Regions from separate parts of the Carboxydothermus pertinax genome, predicted to be linked through region 1. Evidence: riboswitches for the same ligand, from Rfam matches in the RefSeq annotation. Region 1 holds a riboswitch; the other holds the start of a gene.
What was found. A riboswitch is a leader RNA that binds a small molecule or an ion and turns the genes downstream of it on or off. The one in region 1 is predicted to bind glycine.
Positions count from the first base shown of each region.

Region 1 (8,918 bases):
CGTAAAAGTTTTTGCCGGACATCTCCGGCAGCATAGACTCCCGGGATATTAGTGCGCATATTTTCATCGGTAATAATATACCCGCGTTCGTCTAAGGTTACTAAGCTTTTGACAAATTCGGTGTTGGGTTCAAGGCCGACATAGATAAAAATGCCGTCAATTTCTTTTTCAAAAACTTCGCCGGTGACGACATTTTTAAGGCGGACTTTTTCAACTACATCGGTACCAATAATTTCTTCAACTACGGTATTCCAGAGAATTTCCAGTTTTTCGTTAGCAAAAGCCCTTTCCTGGAGAACTTTGGTGGCTCTCAAGGTATCGCGGCGATGGACGAGAGTTACTTTTTCAGCAAACTTGGTGAGGTAGCAGGCTTCTTCTACTGCTGAGTCGCCGCCGCCTACGACCATGACGTTAGCGCCTTCGTAAAAGGCAGCGTCACAGGTGGCACAGTAGGAGACCCCGCGAGCTCTAAATTCTAACTCACCCGGACAACCGAGAAGTTTAGGTGCGGCACCGGAAGCGATAATAACAACTTTCGCAATTAAATCGCCTTTAGTGGTTTTGACAATCCGGTCATCTCCTTGAAGTTCTATGGCCTTGACTTCTGCATTAAGTTTTTTGGCGCCAAATCTTTGAGCTTGCTGTTCCATTTGCTGGGTTAAGTCTGGTCCTGGAATGCCGCGGGCAAAACCGGGGTAATTTTCAATCTCATCGGTAGTGGCAGCTTGACCGCCGGTAGAAAGCTTTTCGATATAAAGGGTGGAAAGCTTACTCCGGGCGCTGTAGAGAGCAGCAGACAATCCTGCTGGACCTGCCCCGATGATAATCACGTCATATCTTTCCATGGACACTCCTCCTTCTTTTAAAGCTTTATATAATAAGACCCAGGCTGGTCAAAAAACTTTTAAAAAAGTCCAGGTCTATGACAGCAAAGTCATCTAAAAATAGCTCTGTCTCCTTAGGGCGAGGGCGTTTGGTTAAAAGTTCTAGTGTTTTAAAATAACTGTTTTCAGCTATTAAGATGGAGTTAAAATCTATCTCTTGCTCTAGGTGATCTACAACTACAGTTTTATAAGGGGTTTGGTTGGGTTTAATACTTCCTGTTAAAGGATGGGTTAAAAGTTTATGGCCGAAATGACAGAGGTCGCGAACTTTTTCCAGGACGTCCTCGGTAAAGCCATCTACCCATAAAAGGGAAAATCTTTTATTAAGCTGGTACTTTTGTATATATTCTTTTACTTTTGGGTTGTTTGTAATCACGATCATTTCGATTTCCTCCAAGGAAATGACTTAATATGCTCCTGCGGTACTAAAAAGAAAAGGACAGAGGCCAATTTTATTACCGACCTCTGTCCCTAAGACCTGAGAGATTCCCGGGGAAATCCCGGGTTACTCCTTTGGTGCCGCCAACTGCGGACTCTCCAGAGTCCCGTCCGGTTGCGGTCCTTTTGCCTGAGAGTTTCGGTTTCCCTTGCTCCTTCGGCGCCCCTATAAAGGGGTCTCTCCCGCCACCATCATTCAGGAAATTTCACTATTAATTTGGGGGGATGGAGAAAAAATTATACAGGGGGAGAAAGAAAAGTTTTCTTAACTTTTCAATTGCTATTATAATATATTCGTGATAAATTACACAAGTCCTTTTCTAAAAAATATTTTTTTCGACAAAATTCGAAGTTTTTATCTTGTGAATATTAAGAAAATGGCGAAAAAAAGCTGTTAATGACTTTTTAAAATGTGATAAAAAGTGCAAAAAGTTCCTTTATGTACAAATAAAATATGCAATCTGATTTACCTAAAGTTAACAAATTTTCTCTTAAGGATTTGAAAAATAATTAAAGGAAAATGCTAATCGGTACCGAATTAATTTTTAAAGACAAAAAAGCTTTTAATCGTTTAAAGGAGGGTTAGGATGGCGGGAGAACTTAAAGTTGGCTTGGAAGGGCGAGCAAGCACTACAGTTAGGCCTGAAAACACCGCTTTATCGGTAAAAAGCGGAAGTTTAGAGGTGTTTGCCACGCCAATGATGATAGCTTTAATGGAAGAAGCTTCGGTAAAGGCGGTGGAAGATTTTTTAAATCCCGGGGAAACTACCGTGGGAACAAAAGTGGAAGTAAGCCATTTAAAAGCAACTCCCCTGGGGGCTAAAGTAGAAGCTGTGGCCAGATTGGTTGCTATAGACGGACGCCGACTTACTTTTTTAGTTGAGGCTTTTGATGAGCAGGGGAAAATTGGGGAAGGACGGCACGAGAGAGTATGCGTAAATATTGAAAAATTTTTGGGGAAACTAAATTCAAAAGAAAAATAAACGAACTTGGAAGAAAAATAAAGTTAATGAAAGTTATTACAATATCTATAGAAATATTTCAAAAATTTAAAAATTTAAGAAGGAATTTTGGTATATTAATCGAATATATTAATAATTGATGTCCAAAGTAGTTAGCAAAGGCTTTTTTAATAATAATTAATAATAAAAAACTAGAAAGGAAGGGAAAGGAAATGAAGAGCGATATCGAAATCGCCCAGGAGGCAAAACTTGAGCCCATAGTTAAGATTGCTGAAAAGCTGGGGCTTACCGAAGATGACATTGAGATGTATGGGAAGTACAAAGCCAAAATTGCAGCGCATGTTTGGGATAAGATTAAAGACCGCCCAGATGGTAAATTAATACTGGTCACTGCTATAAATCCTACCCCTGCTGGAGAAGGAAAGACCACAACCACTGTGGGTTTAGGTGATGCTTTAAACCGCTTAGGAAAGAAAACTATTATTGCTTTACGGGAACCTTCTTTAGGTCCTAGCTTTGGGGTAAAGGGTGGTGCTGCTGGGGGTGGTTATGCCCAGGTAGTGCCAATGGAAGACATTAACCTCCACTTTACTGGAGACCTGCACGCGATCACTACTGCTCATAACCTTTTAGCGGCAATGATCGATAATCACATCCACCAGGGAAACGAGTTGGGCATTGACCCGAGACGGGTGGTCTGGCGGAGAGTGGTGGACTTAAACGACCGGGCGTTAAGAAAAGTAGTTATCGGCCTTGGCGGACCGGCTCAAGGAGTACCCCGGGAGACAGGCTTTGACATTACTGTGGCGTCAGAAATTATGGCGATCCTTTGCCTTGCCTCCGACCTCATGGACTTAAAAGAAAGGTTTAATAGAATTTTAATTGGTTATACATACGACCAGAAGCCGGTATATGTCCGGGACTTGAAAGCTGCTGGAGCTATGACCGTATTAATGAAAGATGCCATTAAACCAAACTTAGTTCAGACTTTAGAACATACCCCAGCTTTTGTGCACGGTGGGCCCTTTGCCAACATTGCCCATGGCACCAACTCCATCCAGGCAGATAAGATTGCCTTAAAACTTGCTGATTACCTTGTAACCGAGGCAGGCTTTGGTGCTGACCTTGGCGCTGAAAAGTTCTTCAACGTTGTTTGCCGGTTTGCCGGCTTTAAGCCTTCAGCGGTAGTTATTGTGGCAACGGTGCGGGCGCTTAAATATAACGGAGGAGTACCGAAAGTAGAACTCAATAAAGAAAACTTGGAAGCTTTAGAAAGGGGTTTTGCTAACCTTGAAAAGCATATAGAAAATATTGGCAAGTTTGGGTTACCTGCAGTAGTAGCAATTAACCGCTTCCCCACTGATACCGATGCTGAGCTTAACAAACTTAAAGAGCTTATTGAAGCTTCGGGGGCGGAGTTTGCTCTCTCGGAAGTATGGGCTAAGGGTGGTGAAGGTGGTATTGAACTAGCCCAAAAAGTTCTTAAAGTAATTGAAGAAAAGCCGGCGAACTTCCGCTTCCTCTATGACTTAGAAATGTCAATTAAGCAAAAGATAGAAACCATTGCCCGGGAAATTTACGGCGCTGATGGGGTAAACTTCACTGCAGAAGCTGAAAAAACCCTGGCTAAATTTGAGGAAATGGGCTTTGGCAATATGCCGGTGATTATGGCCAAGACCCAGTACTCCTTATCCGATGACCCGACTAAGCTTGGAAGACCTACCGGCTTTACTATCACCGTCCGGGAGCTTCGGGCATCGGTGGGGGCTGGTTTCATTGTAGCGATTACCGGGGACATTATGACCATGCCCGGGCTTCCTAAGCGGCCAGCAGCGGAAGTTATTGACATTGATGCTAATGGTAAAATCACTGGGTTATTCTAAACGTAATTTAAAATTAAAGGGGGAGCAATCCCCCTTTTTCCTATATAAACGGAAAGTTTGGGGAGAGCATGGATAGATTTTGGCGGATTGTTAGGGATGAAGAAGTAGTAAGGCGCATTAATATAATTGCTGATTTAGAAAAGGAAAGGGAGTTTTGCCGCCATGATGTTCAACACTTTTTAGACGTGGCCCGAATTTTACATATATTAAACTACGAAAATAACCTTGAGTTACTTCAAGAATTAGTTTATATCACCGCGTTTCTTCATGATCTAGGAAGGGTTGAGGAGTATCAAAAAGGATTAGATCATGCTAAAATTGGAGTGGAGATTGCTCGAAGAATTCTAATGACAAAAGAACTATTTACCGACGATGAGATTTACTTAATAACCGGTGCTATAGCTGGCCATCGGAATAGCAACTCAACTGGGTTTGCTAAGCTCTTATATCTTGCTGACAAGCTTTCCCGGCCCTGCCTTAGCTGTAAAGTTTTATCTAAATGTCATAAGGGAGAAGAGATGCTCTTACTTCACCAAAAGATGTTTTATTAACGGAGGTTTTATTATGGAAAATATTTTATGGTCCATGGAGTTTTCTAATATTGAGGAGGCAAAAAAAGAGATCGCCAAAATTGGCAGTACTTTGCCCGGTCAAAATTTGATGGCTCCTAAAGGGGTGCTACGAGCGATTAAAATAAAAAACTTAGCAACTAAAGCTGCCAATATTTTAAAACAAGAACTTTTAGCCAAAGGGGGGGATTGTGCTACTTCCTGGGGGTCTTTAGATTTAACTGTGCCTACCACTGACGTTTTATGCTTTGCTACCGAAAAAGTCTGGCGCCAGGTTATTCCCAAACTTAAAATGCAACCTTTCGGACTTAAAGCTTTAGCGGAAGAAATTGAGGAACTTTTACACAATTTAAATGGCCTGCCTAAATATGAGCTGGACTGTAGGGGAAAAAAAATTACCCTTGGAAAAAGAACTATAATTATGGGAATTTTAAATGTTACCCCCGATTCTTTTTCCGATGGTGGGCGCTACTATGATATTGAAGCGGCGTTAAATCATGCCAGGCAAATGGTAGCCGAAGGGGCTGATATTATTGATGTAGGAGGCGAGTCAACCCGGCCGGGAGCGGAGTATGTTCCAGCGGAGGAAGAGATCCGCCGGGTATTGCCGGTAGTGGAAGCCCTGGTACGGGAAATTGAAGTTCCGATTTCAGTGGATACTTATAAAGCTATTGTAGCGGAAAAAGTTTTAGAAGCGGGAGCTCATATTATTAATGATGTTTGGGGACTTCAGAAAGATCCCAAAATGGCCGAAGTTGCTGCCCGCTATGAGGCACCGGTGGTGGTGATGCATAACAAAACCGAAGCGGTGTATGAAGACTTGATAGCAGAAGTTATTAGCTTTTTAAAGGAAAGTATAAAAATAGGTCTTAGGGCCGGTATTCCACGGGAAAAAATAATAATTGATCCCGGGATTGGGTTTGGGAAGAGTTTAGAGCACAACTTAATTTTAATGAAACGTTTAAATGAATTAAAGAGCTTGGGGCAGCCAATTCTTCTTGGAACTTCCAGGAAATCATTAATTGGAAAAACCTTGGACTTACCGGTAAATGAACGGGTAGAAGGTACTGCTGCCACTGTTACTTTAGGTATTGCCAAAGGAGTAGATATTATCCGGGTTCATGACGTTAAAGAAATGGTGCGGGTGGCAAAAATGACTGATGCGATGGTGCGGTAGGAGGATTTTTGATGGATAAAATTGTTATTAAAGGTGCAGTTTTTTACGCCTACCACGGAGTTTTACCCGAAGAAAAAGTGCTGGGGCAGAAGTTTATTTTGGATTTAGAACTAGGCCTTTCGCTAGAGGCTGCGGGAAAAAGGGATGATTTAACCCAAACGGTAAGTTATAAAGAGGTTTTAGAGGCAGTGGAGGATGTAGTGGTTAATAACCGTTTTAATTTAATTGAAGCTTTAGCTGAAAAAATTGCCCAGAGGATTTTGGCGGATTTTCCCCGGGTCTTAGAGGTAAAAGTTACTGTTCATAAGCCTGGAGCGCCTTTACCGCAAAGCTTTAGTGATGTTTATATAGAAATAAAAAGGAGCCGTTAATATGTCTTTAGCCTATATTGGAGTTGGAACTAACCTTGGTAATAAACTGGAAAATATCAAAAGAGCTATAGAGGAGCTAAATAGTTTACCAGCTACTAAAGTAATTAAGACTGCAGGAGTTTATGAAACGGAGCCCTGGGGATATAAAGAGCAGGACTGGTTTTTAAATACAGCGGTAGCTTTAGAGACAGAGCTTGCCCCCGAGGAACTTTTAGAGGCATTGCTGCAAATTGAAGCCAAAATGGGAAGGGTAAGGCATATCCGCTACGGCCCGCGGGTAATTGACTTAGACCTTTTGTGGTATGAGGGGGAAGAACGGCAGGGGGAAAAACTTACCTTACCTCACCCGCGTCTTACCGAGAGGGCCTTTGTGGTGCTGCCGCTACTGGAGTTGTGGCCCGATGGGGAGATAAAGGGGATGTCTTTACGGGAAGCGGCAGCCAGGCTTAAAAAGGAACAGGGAATTAGAAAATTCAAAAATTTGTGAAAAAATTATTTTATATGTTCCACACAATTCTTATTGTAAACTCGATTTACACCTGCTATGATAACGTTGAGGGCACCGGTATGGGTCCTACATTAACTTTGAAGTAATTAAATACCACCGCTTGGATCCAGAGGACCGAGACGGGAGTAGAGACAAAAAGCCTTCCGTTCGGAAGGCTTTTTTTATCCTATACCCACAAAGAGGGGGGTTTTATGATTAATTCTATTGGGATAATCGGTGCAGGCAGGGTTGGTGGGGCATTAGGGTTATTACTCCGAGAAAAAGGTTTTAATATTAGTGGGGTTTACAGTAAAACTTTATCTTCCGCTGAAAAATTAGCTTATAAATTAAACAGTTTTGTCTATCGGGATTTAGAAAGTTTGGTAGCGGAGTCTGAACTCATTTTTATAACTACTACTGACCGAGAAATTGCTAAAGTTATCCGCGAAATAGCAAAATTACCAAATCTTACAGGGAAATATTTTGCCCACACCAGTGGTTCTCAGTGTTATAAAATCTTAAGTCCGATTAAAGAAAAAGGCGGAATTACCTTTACTATGCACCCCCTGCAGGCGGTTGCCTCACAGGAAATGGGGCGACAGGTTTTGCCCAAGGCTTATTTTTCTCTGGAAGGAGATCCGGAAGGGATTAAAGTTGGTGCCTACTTGGTACGGGCTATCGGTGCTAAGGTATTATATCTAAAAGAAAACCAAAAAAGTTTATATCATACTGGAGCGGTGATGGCTTCCAACTATTTAGTGACATTAATCGATACAGCTTTAGAACTATTAGAAATTTCAGGAATTAACCGGGAAGAGGGATTTCGAGCGCTAAAACCTTTGATTTATGGAACATTAAATAACATCGAAAAGTATGGTACTGTAAAAGCCTTAACTGGCCCTATTGCCCGGGGGGATACAGTAACAATAGCTCAGCATTTAGAAAGACTAAAAGAATATCCCAAACTTATGGAGCTTTATCAGGTTTTGGGGAAACATACGGTAAGGATGGCAAAAAAGCGGGAGGATTACCTTCCTGAAAAAGGCAAGAAAATCTTAAAACTTTTCGAGGAGGCTTACGATAAATGAGCAGGGTTACTGTTAACACCTTAAAGGAGATGAAAGAGGCGGGGCAAAAAATAGCCATGGTTACCGCCTATGATTATCCATCGGCGCTTTTTGCTGAAGAAGCCGGGGCAGAAGTGCTTTTGGTGGGGGATTCCTTGGCCATGGTGGTTTTAGGTTATGATAGCACTATACCGGTTACTATGGATGAGATGCTTCACCACGTTAAAGCAGTAGTGCGGGGGACCAAAAAAAGCCTGGTGGTAGCGGATATGCCTTTCATGTCATATCAGGCAAATGCTTTCGACGCAATGTACAACGCCGGACGGTTTTTAAAAGAAGGGGGAGCTCAGGCGGTAAAGTTAGAAGGGGGCAGTGAAGTTGCTGAATTGGTGGCTAAGCTTGTCTTAGCAGGGATACCGGTAATGGGGCATATCGGGCTTACTCCGCAGTCGGTAAATGCCCTCGGCGGTTATAAAGTTCAAGGAAAAGATTTAAAAACGGCCCAAAAGCTTTTGGATGATGCTAAAGCTTTAGAAGAAGCAGGGGCGTTTTCCATTGTTTTAGAGTGTGTGCCGGCGGCTTTGGCGGCGAAAGTTACCCAGAGCCTTTCAATTCCAACTATTGGCATTGGCTCAGGTCCCGATTGTGATGGCCAGGTCTTGGTTTACCATGATGTTTTGGGGATGTATCCCAGAATGCTTCCGAAATTTGTAAAACGTTATCTGGATAGTTCTAGTTTATTTAAAGAAGCTTTAGGCAAATATGTAGAGGAAGTAAAAAACAAAAAGTTTCCAGAAGAAAAACATAGTTTTACAATTGCTGAAGAGATTTTAGAAAAGATTTATTAATGGTTTAAGGAGGGAACTTAGTGCGGTTTTTTACAGAGGTAAAAACTCTTAAAGCTTATATAGCCGAACAAAAAAGGGAAGGTAAAACTATTGGCTTTGTTCCAACTATGGGTTACCTCCATGACGGACATTTATCTTTGGTACGCACGGCCAAACAGCAGGCTGATGTGGTAATAGTATCAATTTTTGTCAATCCTTTGCAGTTTGGCCCAAGTGAAGATTTTGCCAAATA
Region 1 covers NZ_BDJK01000036.1:8,101-17,018, reverse strand. The annotation lists gene trxB (thioredoxin-disulfide reductase) at 1-845, opposite strand, end outside; gene cpu_RS08845 (GrdX family protein) at 871-1,266, opposite strand; glycine riboswitch at 1,340-1,430, opposite strand; glycine riboswitch at 1,431-1,518, opposite strand; gene cpu_RS08840 (thioesterase family protein) at 1,910-2,305, shown strand; gene cpu_RS08835 (formate--tetrahydrofolate ligase) at 2,497-4,167, shown strand; gene cpu_RS08830 (HD domain-containing protein) at 4,236-4,718, shown strand; gene folP (dihydropteroate synthase) at 4,732-5,913, shown strand; gene folB (dihydroneopterin aldolase) at 5,925-6,284, shown strand; gene folK (2-amino-4-hydroxy-6-hydroxymethyldihydropteridine diphosphokinase) at 6,286-6,771, shown strand; gene cpu_RS08810 (Rossmann-like and DUF2520 domain-containing protein) at 6,984-7,859, shown strand; gene panB (3-methyl-2-oxobutanoate hydroxymethyltransferase) at 7,856-8,686, shown strand; gene panC (pantoate--beta-alanine ligase) at 8,707-8,918, shown strand, end outside.

Region 2 (8,918 bases), on a different contig from region 1:
TAAATAGTTCTGCCATCTCTTCCCTCTTTAATCCAAAATTTACGACTTTGCCGTTTTTAAAGGTAAATTCTCTTATATCTTTTAGGTTGTTTTTCAGAAGATAGAAGGCCGCCTGAAGGCGGCGGTAGCTTTTAATATCTGGAGGAGTTTTATCTTCTAAACTCGTCCCGGGTATAGGGGTAAAGGCAAATAATGCTATGGTAATATTATGTTTTAAAAGGTCGGCCATAACTTTAAGCATTTCCTCTTCGGTCTCCCCGAGGCCAGCTATTAAGTGGGTACCTATTTTTCCGGGAAAGTTTGCTGCTAAGTCAATTAATTTTTGGTACAGTTCCTCATAATTTTTACCTTTAACTTTTTCATAAACCCTTTTAACGGCTCCATCCAAGGGAAGGCTTAGATGATCTGCTCCCGCTGCAAAAATTTGCCGGGCTTCTTTTTCATCCCGAACGTTGTACGAGACACATAGAGGTATTGTTGCTTTTTCTTTTAGTTTTTTGGTTTTTTCTAAAATTTCTTTAAAACTTTCCTTGGTGTGCACTACCTGAAAACAAGCCCTGCGGACTGAATTTGTTTGTCCCAAGGCTTTAAAAACTGATTCCTCTTCTATCTTAGGCCAGGTTACCCGGGACAATAGCTCTAAGTCAGCACTACTTGATCTTGCCTGGGAACAGAAAGCGCAATCGTGGAGACATTTCTCCCCTAACATAAAGTAAGCCGTAGTGGGAAGCGCTTCTACCTTCACTTTTTTTAGTTTTAACGCCGCCAACGTCCCAATTGATGCTCTCATAACACGCAGCACTCTCCCGCTTCCTCAATTTCAAAGCCAAGTTCCCGGGCTTTCTTTACTACCTCCGGATGAGGCTGCACAATTCGCGCAAAACCCAGCTCTAAAGCTTTTAAATCAACCTCTTCCCGGTATTTCCCTCCCGGCCGCATACAGCCTAAATATAAGGGAGTATCGGGAAAAAGTTTATGCGTAAATTCAAAAACTTCAGTTACCTTGGCAATTTCCGGTGGTTTTCGCTCGAAAAAGCCCGTATTGGGGGTAGGGCGGAAGATAATAAACACAATCGCCGGAGGATTAAATTCCCCAAGCGCTTTTATGGCCATAAATTCCCCTTTAATTTCCCCGCCCAAAAGGCCAATAGTTATATGGGGTAGCACCGGAACTTTCGCCTTTAATTTCCGGTAAGTGTTTAAATAATCTTCCCCGGTTTTATTTAAGTGATAAACTTTAGCGATCGTTTCGTCATCTACAACAAAATCAAAGGACACCGTATCTGCTATTTGGGCCAATAGGTCAATTTCCCGGTCGTCATCGATTAATCCCACATGAAAATTGTATTTTAAGTTTCCTTTTTGGTCGGCTAAAAATTCCGCATGTTTTAACCACGGAACTTTACCGTCTTTAGTGCAACCACCACTTATTAAAAGACTTTTAACCTTTTTTAAATTCGGTATTTTTTCTACAGGAAGCATACTTTTTAAATAATGACCCCCACAGTGGGCGCAGTTTAAAGCGCAGTGGGGGCCGGTAACCGTAACCGGTTTGGTTTTATGAGGATAAACAAAAGTTATTTTTGCCAATCTTTACTCCACCTCAAAATTGGATTTCGTGCTGCCCCCACCTCATCCAAACGGCCCACAGGAGTGACGTGGGGAGCTTCATGGAGAAGTTCTGGATTTTCCTCTACTTCCCGACTTATGGCAACCATTACCTCAATAAACCGGTCTAAAGTTTCCTTGGATTCCGTTTCTGTAGGCTCAATCATCAGCGCTTCGTCCACAATAAGCGGGAAGTAAATAGTTGGTGGATGAACACCATAGTCTAAAAGCCGTTTGGCGATGTCCAAGGTACGAACCCCTTTTTCCTTTTGCCACTTACCGGACAGGACAAACTCGTGCTTGCAGAGCCGGTCATAGGGCAGATAAAAATATTTTTTAAGCTTTTCTCTTAAATAGTTGGCGTTTAAAACAGCTTTTTGGCTGACATCGACAAGGCCTTCGCCACCTAAAGCTTTTAAGTAAGTATAAGCTTTAACCACTACCAGGAAATTGCCGTAGAAGGTTCTTACTTTGCCAATAGAATTGGGCAGGTTGTAATTAAAGTAGTACCTATCCCCTTCTTTCTCCACCACCGGAACCGGCAAAAACTCCGCTAAATGGGCTTTTACCCCTACCGGTCCGGATCCAGGCCCACCGCCGCCGTGCGGAGTGGAGAAAGTTTTATGGAGGTTAATGTGCATTACGTCAAAACCCATGTCTCCGGGCCGGGTAACCCCCAAGATAGCGTTTAAGTTTGCGCCATCGTAATACAAGAGGCCTCCTACATCATGCACCATTTTAGCAATTTTGACAATTTCTTCTTCAAACAACCCTAAAGTATTAGGGTTAGTGAGCATTAAAGCGGCAACGTCTTTATCCAAAACTTTCGCCAGCTCTTCGGGATCCACCAACCCCCGGTCATTGGATTTAATAGAAATCACATCAAAGCCGCACATGGCAGCCGTTGCCGGGTTAGTACCGTGGGCTGAGTCCGGAACTATTACTTTTGTCCGTTTTTCCCCTCTTTTCGCCAGGTAAGCTTTTATAATCATAATCCCGGTAAATTCCCCATGGGCGCCGGCTGCCGGCTGCAAGGTAAACCGATCCATACCAGTGATTTCTTTTAAGTATTGTTCGGTATCATATAATAACTCTAAAGCTCCCTGGGCCAACTCTTCCGGAACATAGGGATGAAGTTCCGCAAAGCCGGCAAGCCTTGAAGTATCTTCATTTATCTTGGGGTTATACTTCATGGTACAGCTTCCCAGGGGGTAAAAACCGTTATCCACGCCAAAATTCCGCCGGGATAAGCCCACATAATGACGGACAACATCCACTTCCGCAACTTCCGGGAGGTCCGGTTCGGTCTCTCTAAACATTCCTTCCGGTAAAAGTTTGGTAACATCTTTTGCTGGAACATCTAACTCTGGAAGCTCAAAACCGGTTCTTCCTTCTTTCGACAATTCAAAAATCAAAGGATAGCTTCCCATTACCGGTCACCTCCCATTACTTCTACCAATGTATCGATTTCTTCCCGGGTGCGTTTTTCAGTAACCGCAATCATTAAAGCTGGTGCTAATTCCGGGTAAAAACGGCTTATACCCGGCCCCGCCAAAATATGGTGTTTTAAAAGTTTTTGGGTAATTTCCTCTTCATTTTTAACTTTTACCACAAACTCTTTAAAGAATGGCCCGGTAAATAAAGGTTCATAGCCTTCGCCAATTAAACGTTCAAAAGCATAATGGGCTTTTTGTAAGCTTTGCAGGGCAATTTCTTTTAACCCCTTTTTTCCCACCGTTGCCAGATAAACGGTCGCTGCCAAAGCATTTAACGCCTGGTTACTGCAAATATTGGAAGTTGCCTTTTCCCGGCGGATGTGCTGTTCTCTGGCCTGCAGCGTTAAAACAAAGCCACGGTTGCCCTGGCGATCAGTAGTTAAACCTACCAACCGTCCAGGCATCCGGCGGGCTAAATCCTTCCGGGCGGCAAAAAAGCCAAGGTGCGGCCCCCCAAAGGCAAGACCATTACCTAAAGCCTGCCCATCACCCACCGCAATGTCTGCCCCGTATTCCGCCGGCGGTTTTAAAATCCCCAGGGAAATGGGGTCTACTGCTGCTACCAGCAGGCCTTTTTTAGCATGGATTAAACGACTTATTTCCTCCACTGGTTCTAATTGGCCAAAGAAGTTTGGCTGTTGTACCAAAACCGCAGCGGTTTTATCGTCAATAAGCTCTTCAAGTTTTTCTAAATCCACAGTGCCATTTTTCCGGGGCGCTTCTACTACGGTAATCCCCGGCCCCCAAGTGTAGGTTTTAACTACACTCCGGTATTCGGGATGGATAGTAGCTAAAACTAAAATTTTATCCCGCCGGGTTTGATTTACTGCCATCAGAGCAGCTTCAGCCAAAGCTGATCCGCCATCGTACATCGACGCATTGGTGATATCAAGCCCGGTTAGTTCGCAAATCATGGTTTGGTACTCAAAAATGGACTGTAATACCCCCTGGCTCATTTCTGCCTGATAGGGAGTATAGGCTGTATAAAACTCCGAGCGAAGTAAGATGTGATTTACCACCGAAGGTACATAATGGTCGTATACTCCTGCACCCAAGAAGGTTAGATATTTATCCGCAGAACCGTTTTGTGATGCTAGCTTTGCTAAGTGCTTTTTAACTTCAAGTTCTGACATCCCGGAAGGAAGATTTAAGGGCCTTTTAAGTTTAACCTCTTCCGGGATATCAGCAAACAAATCATCAATGGTATTTAAGCCAAGGCTACTTAACATTTCCCGGACTTCGTCCGGGGTATGGGGAGTATACTTCAAATTATTCGCCTTCCTCTTCTAAAAGTTTTTCGTAATCTTCGGGGGAGAGTAGTTCTTCCAATTCCGCTTCATTGGAAATTTCAACTTTAATCATCCACCCCTTACCATAGGGGTCTTCATTTACCAATTGAGGTGAATCAATAACTTCCTCATTTACTTCCAGTACTTTTCCGGAGACCGGAGCATATAAGTCGGAAGCAGCTTTTACCGACTCTACCACCCCAAAGGTGTCCCCAGCGGTAATTTCATCACCCACTCCAGGAAGCTCAATAAATACGATGTCTCCCAGTGATTTTTGGGCAAAATCAGTAATCCCTACAATACCAATATTGCCGTCTACCTTAATCCACTCATGCTCACGGCTGTACTTTAAATCCTTAGGCACATTACTCATGCTTATTTCCCCCTTTTGTAAAATGGTTTTGGAACTACCCGGGCACGAACGCCCTTCCCCCGAATGATTACTTCCAACTCGGTACCAATTTCCGCCGCGTCGATATCAACCATGGCTAAAGCCAGGTTTTTCTTAAAATACGGCGCAAAGGTACCGGAGGTAACAAAACCTACTCCCCTTTGGTTAAATACTATTTCGTAGCCCTGGCGCGGAATTCCTGCTCCAATCATTTCCAAACCAACAATTTTTCTTTTAAGCCCTGCATTTTTTTGGGCAAGTAAAGCTTCTTTTCCCAGAAAATCTTCCTTGGTAAACTTAACGGCCCAACCAAGTCCCGCCTCAAGAGGCGTAATCTCGGCTGAAAGTTCATGGCCGTATAACGGAAGGCAGGCTTCAAACCTTAAAGTATCCCGGGCACCAAGCCCTGCTGGTTTTACCCCAAGACTTAATAGTTCATTCCAAATTTTTGCCGCGTGAATGGGGGTAAAATAAATTTCAAAGCCATCTTCGCCGGTATAGCCGGTGCGGCTTACCAAGCAGGGAATACCCGCTACCTCTATTTCCACAAAACCAAAATATTTAATCCGGTTTAAGTCAAAAGAAGTTAGTTTTTGCAAGACCTCCTGAGCCCGGGGACCCTGGAGAGCAATTTCCGCCGTTTGGTCCGATAAGTCGGTTACCGTTACATCTTCCCACTTATGTTCTATAATATAGGCAAAATCCTTATCTTTGTTGGAAGCATTCACTACCAATAAGTAATGGTCGTTGGAATACTTATAGGCCAATAAATCATCAACCGTCCCGCCGTTTGGATAACACATGGTAGTATAAATTACCTCACCAGGATTTAAGCGGGAAGCATCATTGGTAATCAAGTAGTTTACAAATTCTTCAGCCCTGCTACCCAAAATTTCAATTTCTCCCATATGGGACACATCAAACATCCCCACATCGGTACGAACAGCCATATGTTCTTCCAAGATACCGGTATACTGAACCGGCATTTCCCAGCCACCAAAGGGTACCATTTTGGCCCCAAGCTTTAAGTGCTCTTCAAAAAGCGGAGTTCTTTTTAAACTTTCCATCCCATCACCCTTTTTTCTTAGTTTTTGCAGCTTTTGTTTTTTAATCCAAAAAATAAAAAGACAGATAGCTAAAACCTAAACGCTTTAGCCTCTGTCCTTTGACCTGAGAGATTATTCTCCCCGTGGGTGCCCAGTCCTGGGACTCTCCAGAGCTTCGTCCAGCAACAGTCCTTTTGCCTGAGAGTTTCACCTTTAAAGCCAAGCAAAACTTTAAAGGCTTACTCCTTCGGCGCCCGAGTCCGGGTCTCTCCTGCTGCCTTCATCCGCCGTATTTAGTTTTCTGTATACATTTTATGATAAATTTCGCATTAATTCAACAATTTTTATATTTGTGAAAATTTTAATTTATAGAAAGCCTGGAAGGTTACCCTCAGGCTTCTTTAGCAATTAAAGCAGCCCCTAAAGCAGCGGTCACCGACGGTTCTGGTGGCACAACCACCTCAATTCCCAGTTCTCTTTGTAAAAAAAATCTTAGGGCTTTGTAGTTCGCCCCACCACCGGTAAATATTAATTTTCGGGGTTGGCCAAGGCTTGCGACAAATTTGGCAAGCCTTTTGGCTACTGTTTTAAATAACCCCGCTACTACTTCTCTTTTAGGAGTTCCACGGGCAAGCAACGAGATAACTTCAGATTCGGCAAAGACAGTGCACATGGAATTTATAGGAACTGCCTTAACTTCATTAACCAAAACCTCATCCTGGAATTCATCCCCAATTGCCGCTAAAATTACTTCTAAAAATCTGCCCGTTCCAGCAGCACATTTATCATTCATTAAAAAATTAACTACCCTTCCTTGACCATCCTTTTTAATTATTTTAGCATCCTGACCGCCTAAATCTAAGATAAATTCAACCTCGGGAAATAATTCATGGCAGCCCTTGGCCTGACAGGTTATTTCCGTTACAACTTTTCCCCGGTTAAAAGCCACCCGACCGTAACCGGTAACTACCAATCGTTGAATATCCTCTCCTGTCTCTCTTAAGATAGCCTCTCCGGCTTTCACCGGTTCAAATTTAGTGGGAATAATCTTAAAAAGAAGGCTTCCATCCTCTCTTATAATTACTAATTTCGTATTGGTAGAACCTAAATCTAATCCTGCAAACACTATTTTATCATCTCCAAAAAGGCTTCAATCCGGGTTTTTAACTGCCCCTGGTCTTCATCGGAAAAGTCGCTTTCTAACTTTAATACCGGAATGTTGCGATTCTCCAGCTCCCTGCTAACGAAGTAACTTTCCACTCCATAGGGTTGACAAAACTGCAAAGAATAGTGAATTACCCCGTCTACTTGTAATTTATTAGCCAGCCCTAAAAGGTCCTCTATACGGCCAGGGTTGGGGGTAAAGCAAGCACAATTTACCTTTAAAGATCTTGCTGCAATATTTTTTAACATTCCGTCCATGTCATCGGCTGGTTCTACTAAATCCTTAAAATACCTTTCCCCGGTACAAGTTTCCTCTCCCACTACCACTCCGCCGGCTCCTTCAATTAAGGCATGGATTTTCCAGTGGGGTATGGGCTGAGGGGTACCGGTAATTAAGATTCTCGGGGCATCTTTGGGAGCTACCCCTTCCCCCCGGGCAACCCTTTCTTCTAATTCGTCACAGAGTTCGTTTACCTTGGAAGCAAATCGTTCAGGGTCATCAAAAAAGGCCAATTGATTAATTAAAAGGACATCCAAGCCATGGATAGGAGCAGGGTTATGTTTTCTTAAATCCGAAAGCCTTTTTAAGGCTTGTCGTTTTTTGTTTATTTTTTCAATTCCTTCTCTTAAGTTTTCGGCATTTAATTTAACTCCAGTCGTTTCTTCCACAAATCGCACAAAATCTTTAATTTCAGCTTCCCAAAATTCTCGGTCTCGTGCTTCTTTTTTCTGGGGAAGTTCCATCACATGCACTGGAATATATTCATTTAAAATCTCCCAGGCTTTTTTCTTGCCATCACAAGTAGTTTCCCCTACTACACAATCCGCCACCTGGAAATATGGACAAATTCTCTCAATTTTAAAGCCCATTGCTGATTTAATAAGCGGACAAAGATTGCGGGGCAAGACCGTCTCCCCTGCCGGAATTGGATACTGCGCACCGGCGCAAAGGCCTATGCAAGCACTGCCGGTAGCATTAATAATTTCCTCCGGAACATAAACGCAAAAAGTCGCAAACACTTTTTTACCTGCATGTTTTAAGTTGTAAAGCTCGTGCACTCTAATTCCATGAATATCCCCTACTACCGCATCAAAGTAGTCCATTTTTTTAGGTCGATTGGGTCGATTTAAAAAAAGTTCGGTATAAACCCCCGGCACCGGAGCCAAAAATTCATCGTGTTTCTCCAAATCAACATTCAAAGTCTTCCACAGTTCTCGATTGTCCATAGCTCTCCTCCTTTTTTAAAGGGAGGAAGTGGGAATCGAACCAAACCCCCAAAATTGTCCATTGGATTTAAAGTCCTCCGGGGCAACCAGACCCTCCCCTCCCCAAAAGTTTATAATTTTTTTCACAATTAATCTTATATTAATTGTTTTTATTTGTAAAATTCCATTTTTTTATTTTTACTTCGCGTAAGTATTGCAAAATGGAATAAAAAAACCGGAAGACGTTCCTTCCGGCTAACCAACTTTTTTCTGGATTAAAGATTTATTTTTCTTTAAAATCGCTAAAGTCCTCAGCATTTCATTCCGCATGATAGTTAAACCTTCATCCACACCCATGCCAGGCTTTACTAAGAGCTGATCCGGCCCTGTAGCAAGGCCCACGTGAACCGAAACCTTAGCCGATATATCGGTTTCGTTGCAGCTGCCACCCAAATAGGCACCGATACCATTTCCCTTGGCATATAAAACCGCATCAATAATATCGTTTACCCCCCCTAAGTCCGGGGATTTAATTTGGACCATTAAACCTGCCCGCGCATCCACAAATTCTTTGATATCAGCAAGGTTGTTACACCATTCATCAGCTACAACAACTACTTTACTACCTAAGGAATAAAGCTTCTCTTGCAAATACCTTAACCCTTCAATTTGCCGTTCCTTTGAGCCAAGATCCACCGGTCCCTCCACTCTTAAAAGA
Region 2 covers NZ_BDJK01000043.1:26,131-35,048, reverse strand. The annotation lists gene lipS2 (LipS2 family lipoyl synthase) at 1-790, opposite strand, end outside; gene lipS1 (LipS1 family lipoyl synthase) at 787-1,590, opposite strand; gene gcvPB (aminomethyl-transferring glycine dehydrogenase subunit GcvPB) at 1,578-3,038, opposite strand; gene gcvPA (aminomethyl-transferring glycine dehydrogenase subunit GcvPA) at 3,038-4,372, opposite strand; gene gcvH (glycine cleavage system protein GcvH) at 4,374-4,766, opposite strand; gene gcvT (glycine cleavage system aminomethyltransferase GcvT) at 4,769-5,851, opposite strand; glycine riboswitch at 5,941-6,003, opposite strand; glycine riboswitch at 6,007-6,114, opposite strand; gene cpu_RS09595 (acyl-CoA dehydratase activase) at 6,222-6,956, opposite strand; gene cpu_RS09590 (double-cubane-cluster-containing anaerobic reductase) at 6,956-8,221, opposite strand; gene cpu_RS09585 (methylaspartate ammonia-lyase) at 8,456-8,918, opposite strand, start outside.
Region 2: another riboswitch for glycine. It lies ahead of gcvT (glycine cleavage system aminomethyltransferase GcvT); the one in region 1 lies ahead of cpu_RS08845 (GrdX family protein).